2 regions of the Clostridium sp. FP1 genome follow, and region 2 is predicted to be linked to the other one. Evidence: a T-box and tRNA genes for the amino acid it is inferred to sense, from the RefSeq annotation. Region 2 holds a T-box; the other holds one or more tRNA genes.
What was found. The T-box of region 2 lies ahead of thrS (threonine--tRNA ligase). A T-box ahead of a tRNA ligase gene usually reads a tRNA of that ligase, here a tRNA-Thr.

Region 1 (12,120 bases), 420 kb from region 2:
CTTCGTCTCCCCATTGGGCCCCTAAAATAATAAATGCTGACATATAAATTCCTCGCTTTCTTTCATTTCGCAATAAAATTTCACAATTAATGTATTTAAAAAATTCTATTGTCTCATATGTTTACATACCTTTTAAATTATACACTTTTAATATTGATATAACCAATTATTTAGTTTAAATACTATTAGTCTTCCTTTTTAGCTATGTCTCTAGCTACAACTACACCGGTTGTTGATGCTTGCATCAGTCCTCTAGTTATTCCTGCTCCATCACCTATGGTGTACAAATTGCTAATAGATGTTTCAAATTTATCATTTGTGCTAATCTTACTAGAATAGAACTTTACTTCCACTCCATAGAGTAGTGTATTTTTACTATATAAACCTGGTGCTATCTTATCAAAAGCCTTTAATGCTTCTACTATAGAAGTTAAATGCCTTTGTGGCAATACAAAGCTTAAATCTCCTGGTACTGCTGATTTTAAAGTAGGCACAGTAGTTGATTTAGCTAATCTGTCATAATCTGTTCTTCTTCCTTTTAATAAATCTCCCAGTCTTTGGACCATTATGCCTCCGCCAGTTAACATATTACCTAGCTGAGCTATATATTTACCATAAGAAATAGGCTGATCAAAAGGCTCTGTAAAAGTAGTAGATACAAGCATTGCAAAATTTGTATTAGTTGTTCTTAGCTTTTGGTCTGAATAGCTATGACCATTTACAACTGCTATTTTATTATCATCATAGTATTCTGCCGACACTACTCCACCTGGGTTCATACAAAAGGTTCTAACCTTACTGTCAAATGTATCAGAATAATATACTAATTTTGCTTCATATAAATCCTTAGTTAAATGATCCATAACAGAATTAGGTACCTCTACGCGAAGTCCAATATCTACTGCATTATTAGTAACCACAATATTATGTTTTTTGGCTTCATTTGAAACCCATTCCGCCCCACCTCTACCTGGTGCTGCTACAACATATTTTGCATCAACCTTAACCACACCGTCTTTATTTTTTAACAATATCCCAGTGGCTTTATTATCTTCTATTAATATTTCTTCTACTTCACTAAGTTCTATAAATTCTGTATTTGTATTATCTATTAAATGATGGTACATAGATTTTAAAACTTCATAGGCAAGTTCTGTTCCTAAATGCCTTACTGGGCATTCAACAAGACGGATATTATGTTTACTTGCTTCGTATTTAACCTCTTCAACCTTATCACTATTGAGTCCATATATCTTTTCATTTGCTCCAAATTTTATATAAATGTCATCACAATACTTTATTAATTTTTTTGATTCATCTTCAGAATAATATTCAAGAAGTCTTCCACCCACCTCTGGGCTTAAAGAAAGTTTACCATCTGAAAAAGCTCCAGCACCTGACCACCCAAATGTTATCCCACAAGGATTACATTTAACACATTTTCCATTAACTCTCGCCGGACATTTTCTTTTCTCTATACTTCTTCCCTTATCAACTATAAGTACACTAAGTTCAGGTTTTTTATTTGTAATTTCTAGTGCCGTAAATATTCCCGCAGGTCCGGCTCCTACAATAACTACATCGTAAAAATTTTTCATTTCACATACCCCCTTGCATGTCTCTGTGGGTAGATAACAATTATCAATCGCTATCTCTACTGTATTAATTTCGGGCAAATAACAATTATAAGTGTTTCTTTACCCACTTAATAGTATCAGAGCTAGGTGTCTCAGTCAATATAAAACGCGAATATTTATAATTTATTTTTAATAATAGTTCGTGTATTTTCATTGCAAATCTATGCTACTCATCCCATAAACCCTCTGTTAATTTTTCTATTTCTTTTTTTCTTTTCAAAGTTCCTTCATTATCAATAGTTATACTTTCTGATATCTCTATAACCGTACCTTCCTGGGCTTCTATTGGCAATTTTCTTTTATCTATATTAATTGTTTTTCTGCCCTGCAGCTCTACCACTGCATAGTTTCCTTCAAATCTATCTATTATTCCCTTCATTACTATCACCTTTACCTAAACATTTCTTATTTACTTATAAAACTCTTATAAATACTTATATTATCTAAGGACCATATTCTTTCTGAAAATTTACCTTGTGCTGTATCAGTTAATGCCTTATTCATATCATACATTCTTGCATCCATTATATCCAAATGATGTAGCATCTCAGCTTCCGGTATCATAGGTTTTTTAGGACTTCCATATTCCGCTTCATAATGATGAGCTAGCACCATATGTTGTAATAACATGGATACCTCTTTGTCTGCTTTAACCTGGATACTCGCTGTTTCTATCATTTTAATTCCTTGAACTATATGTCCTATAAGTTGGCCTTCTATTGTATATTCAGATACAATCCCAAGTTCACTAGCATTCATTTCATATATTTTACCAATATCATGAAGTATTATACCTGCATATAGTAAATCCGTATTTAGAAAAGTATAAATTTCACTTAATTTTTCCCCTGCCTTAAGCATAGTGGTTGTATGATATAAAAGTCCTGCCCTTATAGCATGATGATTAGACTTAGCTGCAGGATAATGCATTAACTTTTCTTCATTATCACTTAAAATATTTGTAACTATATTTTGAATATCTGTATTTTTAATTTTAGATAGATAATTTAAAATATCATCATACATTTTTTCTGCTGGATATGGTGCCACTGCAACATAATCACCAATTTTAACTTCATCTTTTTCCTCTGCCAGCCTTATCATTTCTATTTTTAATTGAAGTTTTCCTCTCCACTCATTTACAGTACCTTTTACCTTCACTAAAATATTTTGTTTGAATGTATTTTCTAATTCTTCATTACATTCCCAAAGTTTTGCATTTATATCGCCTGTAGCATCTCCTAAGTTAAAATCGAAATATTTATTTGTATTACTATTATTGGAAACCTTGATATCTACAGATTTTATAACGAAAAAGCCTTCAACTCTATCACCTTTTTTTATTTCACTTATCTTTTTAACTTCCATATTTATCTCCTTATATTGTATTGAACTTATTATATATAATACATTATGCTGATATAAGTGCTTAATATTTCTATATCTGTTAAATAAATTACACAACTTAAATATACTCTCTAATTATACATCATTATTGTTTTTCCTCCAATATTATTATAATTGCCTATAAATTAAGAAATCCTTCGCTTAAGAAGGATTTTTTAATTTTCTTTTTATAATCCAAATTGAAGATAGTCTATTTTTCATTGTAGCAATATGTTCTTTTTTAGCATTATTTGTAAATCTAAATATTACTTCACTTAATAGTATAGCAAATACCAAATCTAGTATCACATGTTGCTTAACAAATTGGGTAGATATAATTATAAGTATCCCTATTATATTAAAAATTAAGCTTACAATTGTACTATTTTTAGTATGATTAATGCCTTTCATTAGAATATAAGTTGTTGTGACATGCATACTTGGAAAGCAGTTAAATGGATTATCATATTTATATATTATAGTTACTAATTTAGATAATATGTCCAAATTAGTAATTATCGGCCTAGGTACTGTAGTTTGAAAAACAGTATAGATAATATAGCATATGGCTATTCCAATATTTAAACTAATTAGAGAAATATAATAATTTTTACGATTTTTCATGCATAAATATATTAAACCTATAGCAATATAAGCATACCAAGTTATATATGGCAGTATAAATATTTTAAGAAATGGTATTGTTCCATCTAAATTTGTTACTAAACTATTTATATTTCCATCTCCATTATTTAAAAGTTTATAAAAAATAATAGAAATTGCAATAGATATCATAAAACTCAATGCAATTAAGTCTTCCTTAAACTTTTTCATAAAGTCTCCTTTCTACCTTACTCTTGCAATCATCACAAAATATTCTTAACCTTTAAACTCAAATTTAAATTTTAGTATATATACATTTTCTGCAGTACAAGGATTAATATTCATGTTTTTTTAATTTTACATAAAAAAAGCTATTTATATATGGAATACTCATATATAAATAGCCTTTTCTATTCTATAAATTTGGAGCTGAAAAAGGGGATCGAACCCTCGACCTACGCGTTACGAGTGCGTTACTCTACCAACTGAGCTATTTCAGCATATCTAAAGAGGGTTTAACCCTCTTTAGTAATTATACATATTTTTATTTAAATGTAACCCATTTATATCAGTAAATGAATTAGTAGCAATTAAAATCAAATCAATTAACGCCCATATTCCAAAACCACCAAAGGTTAAGATCATTAAAATTCCTGTACCTGTTTTACCTACATAAAATCTATGAATACCAAGCGGTCCAATAAAAATACAGAGCAACAATGCAACTAACCAGTTTTTGTCACTAATAGTCCTTACTTCGGTCTTACTCTGTTGAATTAATAAATTAATACCACAGGTTTTACAAAAATTAGATCCATCATCATTTTGAGCTCCACAATTATGGCAGAACATTAAATCACCCTTTTCACATTATTTCAATATCATATTTACATTTTATCATATGTGTCAACATTTTACTATATGTATAACATTTATCTATTTACCAATAATTTTTAATTACCTATCGCCACCAATGCATTTCTAGCAATATATATCTTTTTTTATATCATAAAAAAATAATATTATTTTCTTAGAGGATGTAAGCAAAAGTATATATTGCGTAAAATGCGTATGAGCAAGCCTTAGTAATTCTTAATTTATTTTATTTACGGCTGCGTAAAAAAAAATGCATGTTTGAGCGAAGCGAGTTTGCATTTTTTAGCAGCTGTAAATAAAATAAATTTTAGAATTACCTGGCGACGCGAACGCATTTGTAGCAATATATACTTTTAGTTAAAACATCCTCTAAGAAAAATATTTTCAATTTACATAATATTATTGGTTAATCTCTATGAATTACATCAAGCCTCGCAAATTTACTGAATTGACCTATCCATGCCAGTCTTACTGTACCTACAGGACCATTCCTTTGTTTTGCTATAATACACTCTGCTACATTCTTATCTTCTGTTTCTTTATCATAATACTCATCTCTATATAAGAACATAACAATGTCAGCATCCTGCTCAATGGATCCTGACTCTCTAAGGTCAGAAAGCATTGGCCGATGATCAGCTCTTTGCTCTGGCGCACGTGACAGCTGTGATAATGCTATAACAGGGCACTGCATCTCTTTTGCAAGGGCTTTAATAGATCTTGATATTTCTGATACTTCTTGTTGTCTACTTTCCGGATTACTCCCAGACATAAGTTGAAGATAATCTATAACTATCATGTCTATACCATGCTCCATTTTTAGTTTCCTACATTTTGAACGCATATCCATAACAGAAGTTCCTGCTGTATCATCAATAAATATTTTAGCAGCAGCTAGAGGCCCAGATGCTTTCGCTATGTTTTCCCAATCCTTATCTTCTAAATTACCATGTCTAAGCTTTGACATATCAACATTTGCTTCTGAACAAAGTAATTTGTAGGCAAGTTGTTCCTTAGACATTTCCAGTGAAAATATAGCTACGTTTTTCCCTTCTCGAAGGGCTGCATACTCAGCTAAATTTAGTGCAAAGGTAGTTTTACCCATAGAAGGTCTCGCAGCAATAAGAATCATATCACCCTTTTGAAATCCAGCGGTCTTTTCATCTAGTTCTGGGAAACCACTAGGTATTCCAGTTGTTTCTCCTTTATTATTAAAGATTCTTTCTATTTCTAAAAAGCCTCTCTCAAGCACTGTATTCATTGGTTCAAAATCACTTGAATTTTTTCTTTCTGCTATATTAAAGACCTTTTGCTCTGCAAGGTCCATTACTGCTTCCACATCATCTTGCTTATTATAACAATTTTCCATAATTTCCGTAGAAGCTCTAATAAGTTTTCTTAAAGTAGACTTATCATCTACAATTTTTATGTAAGAACTTAAATTAGCAGTAGAGGGTATCGAGTTACTTATTTCTGTAATATAAGTAATCCCCCCTGAAGCTTCTAACTTTTCAGAAGAACGTAAATGCTCCAGTAGTGTAATCATATCAATAGGCGTGTCCTTTTGATATAAATCAAAAATAGCGTTGAATATAACCTTATGAGAATCTCTGTAAAAATCATCACCGTTTAAAATCTCCACGACCCTTGATATGGCAGTTTTATCTATAAGCATTGATCCAATTACCGATTGTTCTGCTTCTAAGTTATAAGGCAAACTTCTAAGGGGTGTATCCATTTTTCATCTCTCCTAAGGTAATGTTTATGCCCTGCTAAAATTTCAGCCTGGAAGATGTAATCATCTTCCAGGGTGATTATTTAACAGGGCCATTAATTATAGTTAATTATATTTTATGCGAAGACTAATTTCATTAGTTCCTCAATGGTCGATATAGCTTTTGTTTCAATATCCACAAGATCAATAGGTACTTCTTTTTCATTCTCCTTGGGAACAATGACTAGCTTAATTCCTTTTCTTCTTGCACCATAAATTTTCTCAAATATGCCGCCTACTGGTTTTATAATACCACGAAGTGATATCTCTCCAGTTACTGCGATATCCTGCCTTAAAGGTTTATCTAAAAGCGAACTAATTATGCATACAGTTATAGCGGCTCCGGCGGATGGTCCATCTATTTTACCTCCACCTACTATATTTACATGTATGTCATAATCCTTAATATCCTTATTTGTGGTCTTTCTTATTACTGACGCAGCATTAAATACTGAATCCTTAGCCATACTTCCAGCCGTATCATTAAATCTTACTTGGCCCTTACCTTTTTCCTTGGCTTCAAATACTGATGTTTCTATTTCTATAGTTGAACCTATGTACCCCGATACTCCAAGTCCATATATATGACCCACTTCAAATTTAACTTCAGTATCTAATTCCTCATAAGGCGTAAGTCTACTTATAGATATAACATCTAAAAGATCATTAAGCTCAATTTTAATTTTAGAAGTCTTTACTAATTCTCTATTATGCAATACATATCCATAAGCATCTGCTAAAATATTTACGGCCTTTCTTCCTTCAATAGTATATCTACTAATGGTTTCCGCCACTCCATCTGCAACTTCAACTTTCAATTTATGGGCAGCATTAACTACTATAGTTTCAATATCTTTCGCAGTTAATGGTTCGAAATAAACTTCAGTACATCTTGATCGGAGCGCCGGGTTTATTTCTGATGGTTCGCGAGTTGTAGCTCCTATTAAAACAAAATCTGCTGGAGCACCTTTATCAAACAAATATTTTATATATTTAGGTGTGTTTTCATCTTCAGGATCGTAATAAGATGATGAAAACTCAACTCTTTTATCTTCTAGTACTTTAAGAAGTTTGTTTTGAAGTATATTATCCAGTTCTCCTATTTCATCAATAAATAATATTCCTCCATGAGCCTCCGTAACAAGACCTGTTTTGGGTTCAGGAATTCCAACTTCAGCTAGATCTCTTTTACTTCCCTGATATATTGGGTCGTGAACAGATCCCAGCAGAGGATTTGTTATTTCTCTTGGATCCCATCTGAGTGTTGTGCCATCTACTTCTATAAATTTAGCATCTTTGCCATAAATAGTGTAACTCAGCTTTTTAGCTTCCTCAAGAGCAAGTCTAGCTGCAGTGGTCTTACCCACTCCAGGAGGTCCATAAAGGATAATATGTTGAGGATATGGTGACGCCATTTTAGATATCAGTGATTTTATAGCTCTTTCTTGCCCAACTATTTCACTAAAACTCTCTGGCCTTAATATAGCTTGTATATTTTTCGTTAGTTTTCTGCTATCAAGTAATTCTAAATCATCATATTTCTTAAGGGTTTTAGCATTTTCAGGGCCCTTTTGTTTTTTAATTATGCTAAGTCTTACCTCATCAATATACTTATCTTGCTTTTCCATTAGATTTTTTTCTACTTCAGCTTCAATCTTATTTTGCACATATCTTTTAGCTATTTCTTCAGTAAGAAAGTCATTAGTATTATCTAACACCTCATGAATATTTTTGGGACTCGGTACTACATCTATGCCCTTACCATTGCTTACAATTTTATTTAGTGCATATAATCTTTTATATATATCTTCGCTTTTTATATACTTTTGAAGTTTGAATTTTATGGTTTTAGCCTTTATACTGCTTTCGTCTATTACGTTTCTCATTATTTCATATAAAACGTCAATTTGTGTATCCAGTGGTAAAGTATCTTTTGCAATGGGTTCTCCCATCTTATTAACAAGTAATGTCTTCAAGCTCAATCCGCTTTAATAGATAACATTATCAATTTATTTACTAAAGCGTTTCCTCCCTTCTTTTTATATGATTATTCCTCACAAACAAGAACTTTTATCTTAGTAGATATTTCTGGGTATACTTTAACTTCTACTTCATAAGTTCCTAATAATTTTATTGTATCTGTTACTATTTTCTTTTTATCAACATCTAAATTATATTGTTTATTTAATGCCATTGCTATATCTTTATTTGTAATTGCGCCAAAAAGTTTTCCATTTTCTCCAGCCTTGCCGATTATTTTTACAACCTTATCTTTAAGTTCGTTAGCTATTTTTTGCGCTTCCTCAATTTCAGCAGTTTTCTTTTTTCTTTCAGTTTCATTCTTTTTATTTAATATGTGCATATTTGGGTCTGTAGCTTCTTCTGCCAATTTCCTAGGAAATAAAAAATTCCTTGCATACCCATCTGCGGCGTTTACCACATCTCCCTTTTTACCTACACTTTTAATATCTTTTAATAAAATAACTTTCATTATTTTTCACCTTCCTTTAAATATTCAGCTATAGCTTCATTTAATTTCGCCACTACTTCTTGAGTTTTAAGCGAAGTAAATTTTGTACCAGCCATAGTCATATGTCCACCTCCGCCTAACGTCTCTAATATCAATTGTACATTGATTTTTCCAAGAGACCTTCCGCTAACAAATACTTCATCTCCTATTTTAACAATAACAAATGACGCCTCAATACCAGTAATATTTAAAAGCTCATCAGCTGCTTGAGCCGCAAGTACGGTATCTTCTATTGCCTGGGGACAAACCGCTATAGCAATTTCATTTTTAACTTCTGCTGATCTTATTATATCAGCTCTTTTTAAATAAATGTCTAAATCATCAGAAAACATTTTTTTAACATCCATAGTATCCGCACCATGACGCCTTAAAAAAGCAGCGGCTTCAAAAGTTCTAACTCCTGTTTTAAAATAGAAATTTTTTGTATCTATACATATTCCTGCTAGAAGACATACTGCTTCTATATGTTTAAGCTTTGGCTTATCTACCATATATTGAACCATTTCAGTAACTAGTTCAGCAGTAGATGATGCGTAAGTTTCCATATAGCTAAGCACTACCCCTTGTATAAAATCTTGCGATTTTCTATGATGATCAATTATAACTACTTTTTCTACTTCTTTAACTATTTCTAAATTCAGCACATGACCTTCATTATGAACATCTACTATTATAAGCAAATTATTAGATTTTTTAACACTTTTAAATTTTTCACTTGATATAAAGGTGTTTTTATATTCCTCATCAACCAATAATATATCCATCATGCTTTTTATGCCCGTACTTATTCCTTCGAGAATAATATAGCATTCTTTATTCGTACTTTTAATAATACTATATAGACCAATTGCCGAGCCTAGACAATCAGCATCAGGGTTTTTATGTCCCATAATGAAAATTACATCACTCTCATTTACTAAATCCATTAATGCATGAGCAATAACTCTTGCGCGAACTTTAGTTCTTTTCTCAACTTCTTTTGTTTTTCCTCCAAAGAAAGATAATTTATCACCTTTTTTTACTACTACCTGATCACCGCCACGACCTAAGGCAAGCTCCTTCGCTGAAGTCGCAAATTCATAGTTTTTTGAAGGCGTATCTTCTCCTCTTCCTATTCCTACACTTAAAGTAACTGCTAGTTTGTTACCATTGCTTATTTCGCGAACACTATCTAGTATATCAAATTTCTTCTCTATTTCTTTTTCAATGTACTTATCTTGAACTATAATAACATATTTATTAGATGTATACTTTTTTACTACAGCATTTACGCTCTGTCCATAGCTATTTATTGTTCGCTCAATATCAGCCGCAAGTAGTGGTGCCTTATCTTCTTCTGTAGTTTTAATAACATCATCAAGATTATCGACCTCTACTAGCATAACACTTTCTCTATTGCCGTTAATACCTTTTATCAGATTGTTTTTTTCCGTTATATCATAAAAATATAAAAGCATAATTTTATCTTTAACATTTTTATTTTCGTCTGTATCCACAATATTAGTATAAATCTCATAAAAACTATCTTTTATTTTAATATTTGAAAAAATATTTTTTTTTCCATCTAAAACCTGCTTTAAAGGCAGTTCCTTAATTATATCTCTAATATTTTTATTAAAAAGATCTTCCCCTTCAAGCATTGTGGTTACACTTTGATTGTACCATAAAATGTTTCCCATATATCCTATAATTATTAAGGGAAATGGAAGCTTTACTAAAGTACTTGTAGTTGCTATATCAAGTTTAGAGGAAAAATTTTCAATAAATTTTTTCCACTCACTTTTTTTTATCTTCGTGTTGTAAATATTGTACACTACTAGTATGGCGTATAATCCTAGTGTAAGTATACCCACTTCAAAATGTCCATAATAAAATATTATACATATAAATAGAGCCATAGTCACCATATATATTTTATTATTAACATCGAAGTAATTATATTTGCTATCCATAATCCGCCCCCAATTATTTTCTTTTAATTCTATATGGGTCAAGCTTCCTAAAATCAAAAGCCATTTCCATGAGTCCTATTGAAAAGTAAATATTACCTAGAGACGAAAGTGCTGTTAACCCTATAATTATTGCTACTACTGGCTTTGATAAATTTCTTTTAACCCTTAAAAAATATACACTTGCAGCCAGACCATTTATCATAAATACATACTGCGTAAGAAGCTGAGAAGCGTTTAGTATATAATTCCCACCAGTTATTTTTTTTGATGATAGTATTATTCCTATACATACTATGCCTATAAGTACAGCTCCTACTATGTTAGAAACATAAACTTTGCTAAAAGGTAATACCTCTTGCATTTTATAGTTTAAATTCCTTAGTATTGCTCTAGATACTATATGATTCAAATAAGCTGCTATCAATGCAAGAATAAAAATAAGTGTAGGTATTACTATCAATATCATCATAACATCCATTTTTTTTATCATTTCAAGATTTTCATCTAAAAACTTCAACCTGTTTGGAGCTATTCCTGCTTGTAAATAAACTATTTTTAATTGATCCACAGAGGCCTTCATGCTTTGTTTCATAAATTCTAATTTATTTGTAATAAAATTTACAAAACTTACTTTTTCTATAAATAGCAATGAAAAAGCTAGGGTTAATATATTAGATATAGCAGAAGCAATAGCTAAAAATAATAATGTTACAGAGGGTTTTTTATTTTCCTTAATACAATAGCCAAGTACAATACCAACAATGATACAAGTTATAGCTGAATATATTGCCATTATTGGATTATAGACTAAGGATGTTATAATTATACTGAGTAATATAGCAGTGAATGTTATTTTGATGTTATGCCTTGTATAGAGTATCGCCACAGGAATTGGTAATAACAATGTTCCTACCACCGATACAAATGGCAAATATCCTGTTATAATCATTATTATTGAAATTATAACAGCCATAAGTGAAGCTTCCACCATTGCCTTTGTACTATAATCCTTATTCTTCATTTTTTCCTCCATCATTTATCTTCCTTTTATGTGTATATATAGTCTACTTAGATCTTTTCCATCTTTTTCTATGTTATCTCCTTCAACTATACCTACCTTTAGTTTCTTTTTCATACTTTCGTCCACAGCTACATTAGAATATCCTAGCCTTTCAGCTAATATATATAAAAGTATTATTGCCCCTGAAATACAATCTAGTATAGCGTCTTGAGCAACATTACTTCCTTTACTTAGCAATTTGAAGAAATCACCTATTATACATAGTAGCTCAGCCTTCAAACTTTCAATTAGCTTAACATTAGACATTATATTAAAATCATCTCTTTTCATAGTATATCATC
Region 2 (12,120 bases):
ACATCATTATGCCTGTTGTAAGTAATACCGCTGTCTTTCTGCCCATACCCTTTTCTTCCGTAAAATATGCAACTGGAACTTGAACATTAGATATCATTGCCGTTGTAGCTGCAATAGCAGTTAATAAGAAAAATGCTACTAATAATATATTACCAAAAGGCATTTTTGAGAATACAAGTGGTATTGTTTTAAATAAAAGCCCAGCACCTTCACTAGGTTTCATACCAAATGAGAATACCGCTGGGAATATTGCGATTCCTGCTAGTATTGAAACTAATGAGTCAGATAATGCAACTCTTACTGAAGTTGCTATCATATTGTTATTTTGTGTGAAATAACTTCCGTAGGTAATCATAATTCCCATTCCTAATGATAATTTGAAAAATGACAGACCAAGAGCAGTTAATATAACAGATGCATTTATCTGTGAAAAATCTACATGGAATAAAAATCTTAATCCTTGTGATGCTCCTGGAAGTGTTAATGCAGTTACATCACATACAAGAATTAGTATGAATAATACAGGCATAAGTGTTTTTGTTATTCTTTCAATACCATTTTTAACTCCTGCAATTAAAATTATAGAAACAACTATAAGAACTATAAATTGCCATATAAGTGGAGGCATTGGTCCAACTAGTGTTGATGCGAATTTTGCTGAGGATGTAGCTGAAGTAACCCCTACAAAGTCACCCTTTATTGCTTTGAAAACATAGGAATAAACCCAACCCGCAACACAACTATAGAAAAACATAATTAGAAAGGCTGAAACTACTCCTATAAATCCAATACTTTTCCAACCTTTAGCAGCTTTTAACTCTTCAAAGGCTCCAACTGCATTTTTTCTTGACTTTCTACCAACATAAAATTCACATACCATAATTGGAATACCAACTAATGCAACACATAAAACATATATTAAGAGAAACGCTCCTCCGCCATTAGATCCTGTTAAATAAGGCACCTTCCATATATTGCCTAAACCTACTGCTGAACCTAATGTTGCGAAAAAAACTGCAAATCCTGATGAAAAGGTCTCTCTCTTTTTTTTCTCCGACATTACAAAATCACTCCTCTTTATATTTAATCATCAGCTTCGAAGCTGAAATGTTAACGACTTCATAAGGGGATTTAGATTCCTTATGAAGTTTTATTTTCGCTATAGTATATATCTCCCGCTTATAGAAATGGGAGATCTTCCTTCTGAAATGTCGTTAAACAGGTCTCTATACCCGGGATTAAAGCTCTGTTTAAAAGAAATCAAATTTACACAAACTAACCATAATTAACATATGTATATATGTATATTTTGAGCAATAGCATAAAACCGCATAAAAATAGACATATATTTTCATGCCTTTAACAAAATATCATGTATATATTATTAAGTCAATAGAGATAAAAAATAGCTATAGATGAGTCAAATACTATTTGAAAAACTGATTTGCATATGATTAAAGTAGAGTGTAAACTTTATGTGTACTAAATGTAGTACTTGTAAAAGCTTATAGTTAACCTTTCTGATGGTTAGAGCACTATAGTAGTTATATAATTCTATAAAGTATCTGAAAAAAATAACAAATCAGTATGTTATTTTATTTTTTTTTAATGTTTTAAAAAATTTAGTATAGAATTTATCAAGGAGGAATTAAGATGAATCAAATTATAAAGCCAGATCAAATGACACCAAGAGAAAGAATGGAGGCATTTTCAGCTGGAAAACAAATTGATAGAATCCCATGTGGTCCATTTTTAGGGGAGGCTTGTGCACCGCTTTTTGGACATACAATTAAAGAACATAATTTTTCAACAGAAGTAATTATAGATGTAGCGGTGAAAAGTTTTGAAACATTCAGACCAGATAGTATAGGTGTTGGTCCAGGGCTTCAGGGAATACCTGAGGCTATGGGAAGTGAATTTAAATTTCCGGAAAATGGAACACCTTACTTTAGTAAACCTATATTAAGGGACTATAAGGATATAGGAAAATTATCACCTATAGATCCTTATAAAGATGGAAGAATATCATATTTCCTTGAAGCGCTTAAAGTAGCTAATGCAAAAATAGGTCATGAAGTATTTGTAGGCAGTTCCATGGGAGGCCCATTTACTACGGCTGCTTTTTTAAGAGGAACAGAGGATTTTCTAAAGGATATAACTAGAAATCCTGAAATGGTACATAGACTACTCGAAATATCCACCCAAAGTGTTATAAACTATATTGACGCAGTATGCGATTTAGGGTTAAGTCCAAGTATTGCTGAACCTGTTGCGTCAGGTACTATGATTAGTGCTAAGACCTTTAGAGAATTCGCAAAGCCATATTTGAAAAAATGTATGGATAGAATTATCGAAAGACGAGGAAGTGGGACCACCCTTCACATATGTGGAACAACTAAAAAAATATGGGCAGATATGGTGGATGTAGGTATTGGAAATTTAAGCTTGGACAATATAGATGATATAGGTGAACTTAAAGAGCAATTTGGGGATAAAGTTTGTTTAATAGGAAATGTAGCTCCAGTTGAAACTATACTCAGAGGAACTATAGAAGAAATACATAATGCAGGTAAGTTATGTATAAGCAAGGCATATGACAGTCCAAAAGGATTTGTTTTAAGCTCAGGTTGCGATATACCTATAGGAACGCATCCAGATAAAATAATAGCACTTATGGATTCCGCAAGAATATATGGTCAAAAGAGATAGCAAGGCTAGTGCCACCAAGGTGGCAAGTTGGGATTTCGGTAACTGCCGATTCCACAAATGGCAAGTTGATGAACTGCATATAGAGGAGGAATAATAAATGTCAAATTTAAAAGAAGAATTATTACAAGCAATTTCTGATTCCGTGGTAGATATGGAAGAGGAGAAAACTATAGAAATAACTAAACAATTTATTGAAAATAATTTTGATGCTTACGAGGGTATTGACAAGGGACTGGCTCATGGAATGCGTAGAGCAGGAGAGTTATATGACGAGGAGGAATATTATATTCCAGAATTGTTAATTTGCTCAGATGCTATGTATGCGGGCCTTGATATATTAAAACCTCATTTAAAAAGTAAAGAGGGGGATAAAAAACATAAGGTAGTCATAGGCGTAGTAGAAGGTGATACACATGATATAGGCAAAAACTTAGTTAAAATTATGATGGAGACTGAAGGATTTTATGTAGAAGATTTGGGAAGAGATGTGCCAGCTATTAAATTTGTAGAAAAAGCCAAGGAAATAAATGCAGATATTATATGCTTATCTACTCTCATGACTACAACTATGTGTGGTATGGAAGAAGTTGTTAAAATATTAGAGAATGAAAATTTAAGAGAAAAAATTATGGTTATGATAGGTGGGGGACCAGTATCATCTAGCTTTGCTGAGAAAATAGGAGCAGATGTATATACTGCAGATGCCTCTAGAGCAGCTAAAATGGCAAAGGAATTGGTTAATAAGGCAAAGGAAGAACTTAAAATATGATTACCCCAAAGGAAAGATTGTTTAAGGTTTTAAAAGGGGAAAAAGTGGATCGTCCACCTTGCATTTGTCCAGGTGGAATGATGAATATGATAACAGAAGATGTAATGGATATCACAGGAGTTAATTGGCCAGAAGCTCATAGTGATGCTGGAATGATGGCTAGGCTTAGCTTTGGAGTTTACGAAAATGGTGGTTTTGAGAATTTTGGAGTGCCTTTTTGCATGACCGTAGAAGCAGAAGCCATGGGAGCGTATGTATATATGGGCACAAAAATTAATGAACCTAGGGTTACTAATTATCCAATTAATTATGCCTCAGAGTGGGATAAATTAAATAATATAGATGTAAGTATGGGCAGAGCAAAAGTGGTACTAGAAGCAATTAAAATTCTGAAAACAAAAAATCCACTGGTGCCTATAGTGGCAAATTTGACAGGACCTGTTAGTTTAGCTTCTTCACTAATGGAACCTATGGTTTACTATAAGGAGTTAAGGCGTAATCCTATAGAAGCTCATAAATTTATGAAATTCGTTACAGAAAATCTTATTACCTTTGGGAAAGCACAGATAGAAGCTGGAGCAGATGTTCTAACTATTTCTGATCCAAGTGGTACTGGAGAAATATTAGGACCTAAAATGTTTAGGGAATTTGCGCTACCTTATTTAAATACAATAATTGATGCACTAAAGCAGCAATGCGCGGGTGGAACCATTATTCATATTTGCGGGAGACTTAAAAGTATTTACAGTGAATTAAAGGAGTTACATAGTAATGCTATAAGCTTTGATGCAATAACTAATGTTACTCAAATGGTAGAGTTTGTTGATAATAAAGTTATAATGGGAAATGTAAGCACCTTTGCTCTAGAGAATAGCTCCCAGGAAAATATAAAGAGTATAGCTCAGAATTGTATGCACAGTGGTTGTGATATTTTATCCCCAGCCTGTGGAATAGGTACAAAAACCAGTATGGATAATATTCGTAGTATGGTGGATGCCGCCAAAGGATATAGTGAAATAATATGAGTTATTTAACAATTGCAAGTACTGGAGAAACATATGAATTTGTAGTGGAAACTTCCCTATTAAATATAATACAAGAAAAGGGAATAGGTATGGAAAGTCCTTGTGGTGGGAGAGGTACCTGCGGAAAATGTAAAATTAAAATTCTAAAGGGTGAAATAAATCAGCTAACGCAAGAGGAAGCTAGTCATTTAACAAAAGAAGAAATAAAACAAGGTATAAGGCTGGCTTGCCATGTAAAACCACAGGGTGATTTAATGGTAGAGTTATTAGAAGACAAAAACATAAAACATGAAATTTTGACAGAGGGTTACATGCCTTCTATAAGTATAAGCCCAATGATACATAAAGAAGTTTATAAGCTTATAAAACAAAACTTTAAAAATGATTTATCCTATGAGGAAATAATAGAAGATGTTGTGCAGCAGAAAATAGAGAGTAATAACATTGATTTGCTTAAACTTTTACCAGAGGCTTTTAAGCAAGGTGAGTTTACTGGAGTTTATTTAGGTGGCCATATTATAGGCATAGAACCTGGTAATACTGTTAAGGAAACTTATGGAATAGCTATGGATATTGGAACCACAACGGTTGTAGCATCAATAGTAGACTTAACTATGGGGGAAGAAATTGCCTCAGTAAGTGAAATAAATCCTCAAACAGAGTATGGGTTAGATGTACTTTCTCGAATTGCCTTTGTCCAAAGTAATCCTAAGGGGTTAGAGTTATTGCATAAAGGTATTATCAATTGCATAAATGGCTTAACTTTGAAGTTATGCAACGAAAATAGTATAGCAGCTTCTAGTATATATGAAATAACAATAGCCGCGAACACAACTATGATGCATTTGCTACTGGGTGTAAATACGGATTCTATAGGAAAAGCACCATATACACCAGTCTTTAAAAAGGCTCAAAATATTTCAGCAGGGAGTCTTTGTATAAATATATCACCTTTTGGTAGAGTATATTGTGTTCCCTCAGTGTCTAGTTTTATAGGTGGAGATATTACAGCAGGAATTATAGTTTCAAAGTTGCAAAAGGCAGATGAAAATATATTATTTATTGATATAGGAACTAACGGAGAAATAGTTATATCAAAGGCTGGGAAGCTTTCTTCTTGCTCCTGTGCTGCAGGGCCGGCCCTTGAGGGTATGAATATTAGCTGCGGCATGAGAGCGGCTGAAGGTGCCATTGAAGGTATAAAAATTCATGAAAATAAAATAAGCTTAAAAGTAATAGGTGATAAAACCCCTGTAGGGATTTGTGGCAGTGGAATTTTGGAGTCTATTTCAGAGATAGCACGAGTAGGACTTATTGAAAAAACTGGTCGTATAAAAAAGAAAGAGTCAGTAATGGAAAGTAATCCAGGCCTGGAAGATTTAATAATAGAGGAAAATGGGAAACGAAAGATACATATTGCAATGGGCGCTAAGGAAATATACATAACACAAAAGGATATTCGTCAGGTGCAACTTGCAAAAGGTGCTATTTCATCTGGGTTTTATGCGTTACTTAATTTAATGGAAATAGATATGGTAGATTTACAAGAGGTAATTATTGCAGGACAATTTGGTAAACATTTAAATGTGGATAGCTTAATAGGTATAGGTATAATTCCGGAAGCCTTAAGGGACAAAATAACCTATGTTGGAAACTCTTCTAAATCTGGAGCAGTTATGTGTTTATTATCACAGCAGGTAAGAGAGGATATAGAAACCATAGCTAAAGATGTAAATTATTTTGAACTTTCTACTATGGGTGGATACGAGAAATTATTTACAAAATGCTTGAGTTTTTCTTAGAGAAGAACGCACATGGATTCCTGTAGGACGTGAATTAGTCTTAAAATTATTATATTATTTAAGATGCCGTGGCCAGCCATGTTACAAGTGGCATCATAAACTTGCCACTTGGGTGGAAACCTGCAAGTTTATTATTCCTGAATATTGGGTAAACTAAAGATTAAAGTATAACCTTCATAGCTGCTAAGCATCTTAGATATTATAATATTAACTACTTCAGAAGGAGATTTATATTCCAACTGAAGTTTTATTTTTATTGTGGTAGGTAATCTAACTTATATAAGAGGTGAAAAATATTCTTAAATTTTGTCAGATCATCACAGTATGTGGGTAAATCACAGGTTACGTTAAAAAATACCATAAAAATCCTAGAAAAAAATCTGTTTTTGTGATATATTTATTAGAATATAGAGAAAATTTATAAGTGCGCAAAATTATAAGTATGCTAGCTTACACTTAAGCACTTACTTGTAAGTGAACTTACGCGTAAGCTAAAAAGGAAGGTGACAAATATGGAAAACAAAACTATTTCATCAAATTTTATAAGAAATATTGTTATGGAAGATTTAGAAACAGGAAAGCACAGTAAAATCATAACTCGTTTTCCGCCAGAACCAAACGGATATTTGCATATTGGTCATGCAAAATCAATTATTTTAAACTTTGAACTGGCAGATGAATTTAGCGGTAAGACAAACTTACGTTTTGATGATACGAACCCAGCAAAAGAAGATAAAGAGTACGTTAATTCCATAGAAGAGGACATAAAATGGCTTGGGTATAAGTGGGATGAACTATTTTTTGCCTCAAACTATTTTGATGAGATGTATGATCGTGCTGTACTATTAATAAAAAATAATAAAGCATATGTTTGTGATTTAACAGCGGGCGATATGAAAGAGTACAGAGGTACTTTAAGGGAGCCAGGAAAAGAAAGCCCATACAAAAATAGAACTGTGGAAGAAAACTTAGATTTATTTGACCGTATGAGAAAAGGTGAATTCGCGGATGGAGAAAAGGTTCTAAGAGCTAAAATCGATATGAGCTCTCCTAATATAAACATGAGAGATCCAATAATTTATCGTATGTCTCATGCAGTGCATCATAATACAGGTGATAAATGGTGTATTTACCCTATGTACGATTATGCACATCCAATAGAGGATGCAATTGAAGGAATTACACATTCAATTTGTACTTTAGAATTTGAGGATCATCGCCCACTATATGATTGGGTTATAAATAATTGTGAAATGGAAAATAAACCAAGACAAATAGAATTTGCAAGGTTAAATATTACAAATACCGTAATGAGTAAAAGAAATCTTAAACAATTAGTAGACGAAGGCGTTGTAGATGCTTGGGATGATCCACGTATGCCAACTATAGCTGGACTTAGACGTCGCGGCTACACTGCAAATGCTATACGTAATTTTTGTAGAGAAATTGGAGTTGCAAAAGCTAACAGTACAGTAGATGGACAAATGCTAGAGCACTTTATAAGAGAAGATTTAAGCCCAAAAACACCTAGAACTATGGCGGTTTTAAAACCATTAAAAGTGGTTATTACAAATTACCCAGAATCTCAAGTAGAAATGCTTACAATTGAGAATAATCAAGATGATGTATCAATGGGAACTCGCCAGGTATCATTCTCAAAAGAAATATATATAGAACAAGAGGATTTTATGGAGCATCCACCAAAGAAATATTTTAGATTGTTTCCAGGAAATGAAGTAAGACTCAAAGGCGCATATTTTATAAAATGTAATGATCTAGTTAAAGATTCAGAGGGAAATGTATCTGAAATACATTGTACTTATGATATTGAAACTAAGAGTGGTACTGGATTTACAGGAAGAAAAGTTAAAGGAACAATCCACTGGGTAGATGCAACAAATGCGGTGCCAGCAGAATTTAGATTATATGAGCCTTTAATTTTAGATGAAGAGCAAGAAGAAGGAAAAACTTTCTTAGATCAAATAAATCCAAATTCTATGGAAATACTGCAAGGATTTGTAGAACCAAATATGGAATTTTCAAAACCACAAGATAAATTCCAATTCTTCAGACATGGGTATTTCAATGTGGATTCTAGATACACCTCGCAAGATAAATTAGTGTTTAATAGAATAGTATCTTTAAAAAGTTCTTTTAAAATCTAAACAAAATATAGTATTTAACAAACGTAATAAAAGCCAGTACAGGAATAATTCCTATACTGGCTTTTATTATTATAATAGTCTAGTTTCTATTTCATTTTTAATTCGTGCAATAAAGGAATCTAGTGCAATTGAACCTTCATCATCATTTCTGCGGCTTCTAACAGAAACTTCATTTAGCTCAGCTTCTTTTTCACCAACTATTAGTAGGAAAGGTGCTCTTTGCGTGCGAGCTTCACGGATTTTGTACCCGATTTTTTCTGCTCTATAGTCTCCCTCTACTCTAATGTTCTCTGCCTTTAGCTTAGCTACTACCTTATCTGCATAATCATGATACTTTTCAGAAATAGGTAATACTTTAACTTGCATTGGTGCAAGCCAAGTTGGGAAAGCACCGGCATATTTTTCTATTAAAATTGCAAGTGTTCGCTCGTAGCAACCAATAGAAGTTCTATGGATAACATATGGACGCTTTTTAACTCCATCTTTATCAACATAAGTCATGTCAAATCTTTCTGGTAGTGCGAAGTCAATTTGTACAGTAATTATAGTATCTTCTTTACCATGAACATTTTTGATTTGAAGATCAAGCTTAGGGCCGTAGAATGCAGCTTCACCAATAGCTGTCTCATAGTTTATTCCTAAATGGTCTAATATATCCTTCATTTTAGTTTCAGTATCTTCCCAAGCTTTTGGGTTGTCGATATATTTTTCTTTATCATTTGGATCCCCTTTAGAGAATCTATAAGTTATATCATCTTTGAGTCCTAATGTTTCCATGAAATAGTTAATTAAAGCTACAACATCCTTAAATTCTTGTTCTAATTGATCAGGTCTAACAACTAAATGACCCTCTGAAATAGTGAACTGACGTACTCTGATAAGACCATGCATTTCACCAGAAGACTCATTTCTAAACAATGTTGAAGTTTCAGCATATCTAATTGGAAGGTCTCTATAACTCTTTTGATCAGAATTAAAAATTGTAAATTGGAATGGGCATGTCATTGGGCGAAGTGCCATAACGTCCTCATCCTTAGATTCATCACCAAGCACAAACATTCCATCTTTATAATGATCCCAGTGACCAGACATTTTATATAAATCACTCTTAGCCATAAGAGGAGTCTTAGTTATAACGTAGCCTCTTCTTTGTTCTTCATCTTCAACGAAACGTTCAAGCAGTTGAATTACCCTTGCACCATTAGGCATAAGTAGAGGTAATCCTTGACCTATAACATCTGACGTTGTAAACAATTTTAATTCTCGTCCAAGCTTGTTATGGTCTCTTTTTTTAGCTTCTTCCACTTGAAGTATATGAGCATCTAAATCAGATTTTTTTGTGAAGGCAGTTCCGTATATACGACTGAGCATTTTATTTTTCTCGCTACCTCTCCAGTATGCTCCTGCAACTTGAGTAAGTTTAAAGGCCTTTATATATTTTGTAGACATTAAATGTGGACCTGCACAAAGATCTGTAAATTCACCATGTTTATAAAAGGATAAAACTGCATCCACTGGCAGGTCTTCGATTAATTGAACTTTAAAATTTTCATCCTGTTCTTCCATTAAAGCAATAGCTTCAGAACGGTTAAGTTCAAATCTTTCTATTGGTAAATCTTCCTTAACAATTTTCTTCATTTCTACTTCAATTTCTTTAATTTCATCTGCAGAGAAAGAACCTTGTTTATCAAAATCATAGTAGAAACCTCCATTTATAGCAGGTCCGATGGCAAGTTTTGTACTAGGGAATAATCTCTTTACTGCTTGAGCTAAAATATGAGTAGCGCTATGTCTAAAGGCCCTTTTACCTTCCTCATCATCAAAAGTTAATATACTAAGTTCAGAGTCCTCAGTAATTTTGAAACGTAAGTCTACAGTTTCACCATTTACAGTTCCAGCACAGGCAACTCTTGCAAGTCCCTCGCTAATATCTTTCGCAATTTCGATTACAGTCATTCCAGATTCATAAGATTTCATTGACCCATCTTTTAATTTAATATTTATCATATATATTACTCCCTTCTTTTTTTATGAATTTTTAGTAGAAAACCAGCATGCCTTTAGGCTTGTGGCTGAATGCCTTCTTTTAAATTAAGTAGTAGTTTTTGTGATAGATAATATATATCTATGCGAGAACTATTAAACTTGTAAGTTCACTTCATTAATCCTATACAGGTTTTTATAAACATATTTTTTATAAAACAAAAAAACCTCATCCCAATTCTAACTATAGAAAAGGGACGAGATTATAATTTCCCGCGGTTCCACCCAAATTGTTTATAAAAATAAACCACTTATTAATTATAACGGAATTACCGGACTTTATTAGAGTCACTCAGAGGTGGTCTTCAGCAAAGTGGACATTTAAGAATAATTTCAGCTAATGTATTCTCTCTCTGTAAACATGATAGGGCTTACTTTTCTCTTCGTAGTGTTAAAATATTTAATTTAAAGTAATTATAGCACTTGCGGTAAAAATGTCAAGGTGTCAATAATATTAGTTTAAAACTATTATATGCATTTTAAAAAATAACTATATTTGGTTATTTTACTACGTTAAATTGTGGTGCATAAGTATCCTTAGAAAGTACATCAAAGATAAATCCTTGACTTTTAAGACCTTCAATTATTTCTGGTAAGGCCTGTACAGTTGTAGTTTTTGGTGCTAAATCATGCATTAAAATAATGGCATGTTTTGTTTGAGAACTTTCAGTTAGAACAGCATGTACAATTTTATTTTTGTCCTGACGGTAAGCAGAAGCATCAGTGGAATCCACATTCCAATCAAAATATTTATATCCTTCTATAGTCATTTTTTTAATTACACCAGTCATTATCTCTTTACCACCATAATTATGACTGATAGTATTATTGGAACCACCTGGATATCTTAAAATATGATTAGGCTCCTTGCCAGTTATTTCAGTAAGGTAGGTATCTAATTTTTTCACATCATTATTAAAGTTATCTGGGGAGGTATAAACATCTTTATATTCATGACTATAAGTATGGTTAGCTAAAGCATGTCCACCATCAGCAATTTGTTTATATAAATCTCTTAAAGTAGGGTGACCATTTACAAAGAAAGTGGCCTTAATGTCATATTGTTTTAAGATTTTTAATATTTCTAAAGTGTTTTTTGATGGACCGTCATCAAAAGTTAAATAAGCTATTTTTGCTTTAAGGGAGGTTTCCTTATAAGATAGTTCATTTTCTTTGATTTTGTCTTGAAGATTTTTGTTTTCTGATTTTAACTTTTCATTATGGGACTGCATTTGGGTTATTTCTTGTTGTAATTTAGTAGTTTCATTTTCACTTTTTACAACGGTTACTTCGCCAATAGCTGCTTTCACAATTGAAGAAACAAATATAGTAAGAATGAAAATTTTCACTAATAGAAGTGGTAATGAGCTTTTTTTCTTTTTTCTTGAATTTCTCATAGTAAAACCGTCCTTTTTTTATTTTCATCTGCTTAAATTAATTATATTAATTTATAATAAGTTTTAATTTATTAACCTTTTCTGAAACCTTAGCATTTGTTTCAAGGAGCTGATTATTAACCTTTTTTAGAGTCTGATTTTCAGATTTTAGCGACTGAAATTCAATTTTTAAAGAATTATTTTCGATTGTAGTATCTTTAATTCTATTAT

Region 1: it encodes a tRNA-Thr, which carries the amino acid that the T-box ahead of thrS (threonine--tRNA ligase) is inferred to sense. The anticodon was not compared.

The regions. Positions count from the first base shown of each region.
Region 1 is NZ_JAAMNJ020000001.1:5,117,429-5,129,548, forward strand. It holds gene G9F70_RS24430 (adenylosuccinate synthase) at 1-43, opposite strand, end outside; gene G9F70_RS24435 (NAD(P)/FAD-dependent oxidoreductase) at 186-1,598, opposite strand; gene G9F70_RS24440 (DUF3006 domain-containing protein) at 1,804-2,016, opposite strand; gene G9F70_RS24445 (3'-5' exoribonuclease YhaM family protein) at 2,043-3,005, opposite strand; gene G9F70_RS24450 (phosphatase PAP2 family protein) at 3,186-3,857, opposite strand; tRNA gene G9F70_RS24455 (tRNA-Thr) at 4,051-4,126, opposite strand; gene G9F70_RS24460 (zinc-ribbon domain and TM2 domain-containing protein) at 4,152-4,478, opposite strand; gene G9F70_RS24465 (replicative DNA helicase) at 4,909-6,240, opposite strand; gene lonC (Lon family ATP-dependent protease) at 6,354-8,228, opposite strand; gene rplI (50S ribosomal protein L9) at 8,324-8,767, opposite strand; gene G9F70_RS24480 (DHH family phosphoesterase) at 8,767-10,758, opposite strand; gene G9F70_RS24485 (DUF2232 domain-containing protein) at 10,772-11,779, opposite strand; gene G9F70_RS24490 (MazG-like family protein) at 11,795-12,109, opposite strand.
Region 2 is NZ_JAAMNJ020000001.1:4,701,795-4,713,914, reverse strand. It holds gene G9F70_RS22245 (sodium-dependent transporter) at 1-1,060, opposite strand, end outside; gene G9F70_RS22240 (uroporphyrinogen decarboxylase family protein) at 1,654-2,709, shown strand; gene G9F70_RS22235 (corrinoid protein) at 2,807-3,478, shown strand; gene G9F70_RS22230 (methylcobamide:CoM methyltransferase MtbA) at 3,475-4,503, shown strand; gene G9F70_RS22225 (ASKHA domain-containing protein) at 4,500-6,305, shown strand; gene G9F70_RS22220 (glutamine--tRNA ligase/YqeY domain fusion protein) at 6,818-8,470, shown strand; gene thrS (threonine--tRNA ligase) at 8,540-10,477, opposite strand; T-box leader at 10,704-10,909, opposite strand; gene G9F70_RS22210 (polysaccharide deacetylase family protein) at 11,014-11,910, opposite strand; gene G9F70_RS22205 (hypothetical protein) at 11,957-12,120, opposite strand, start outside.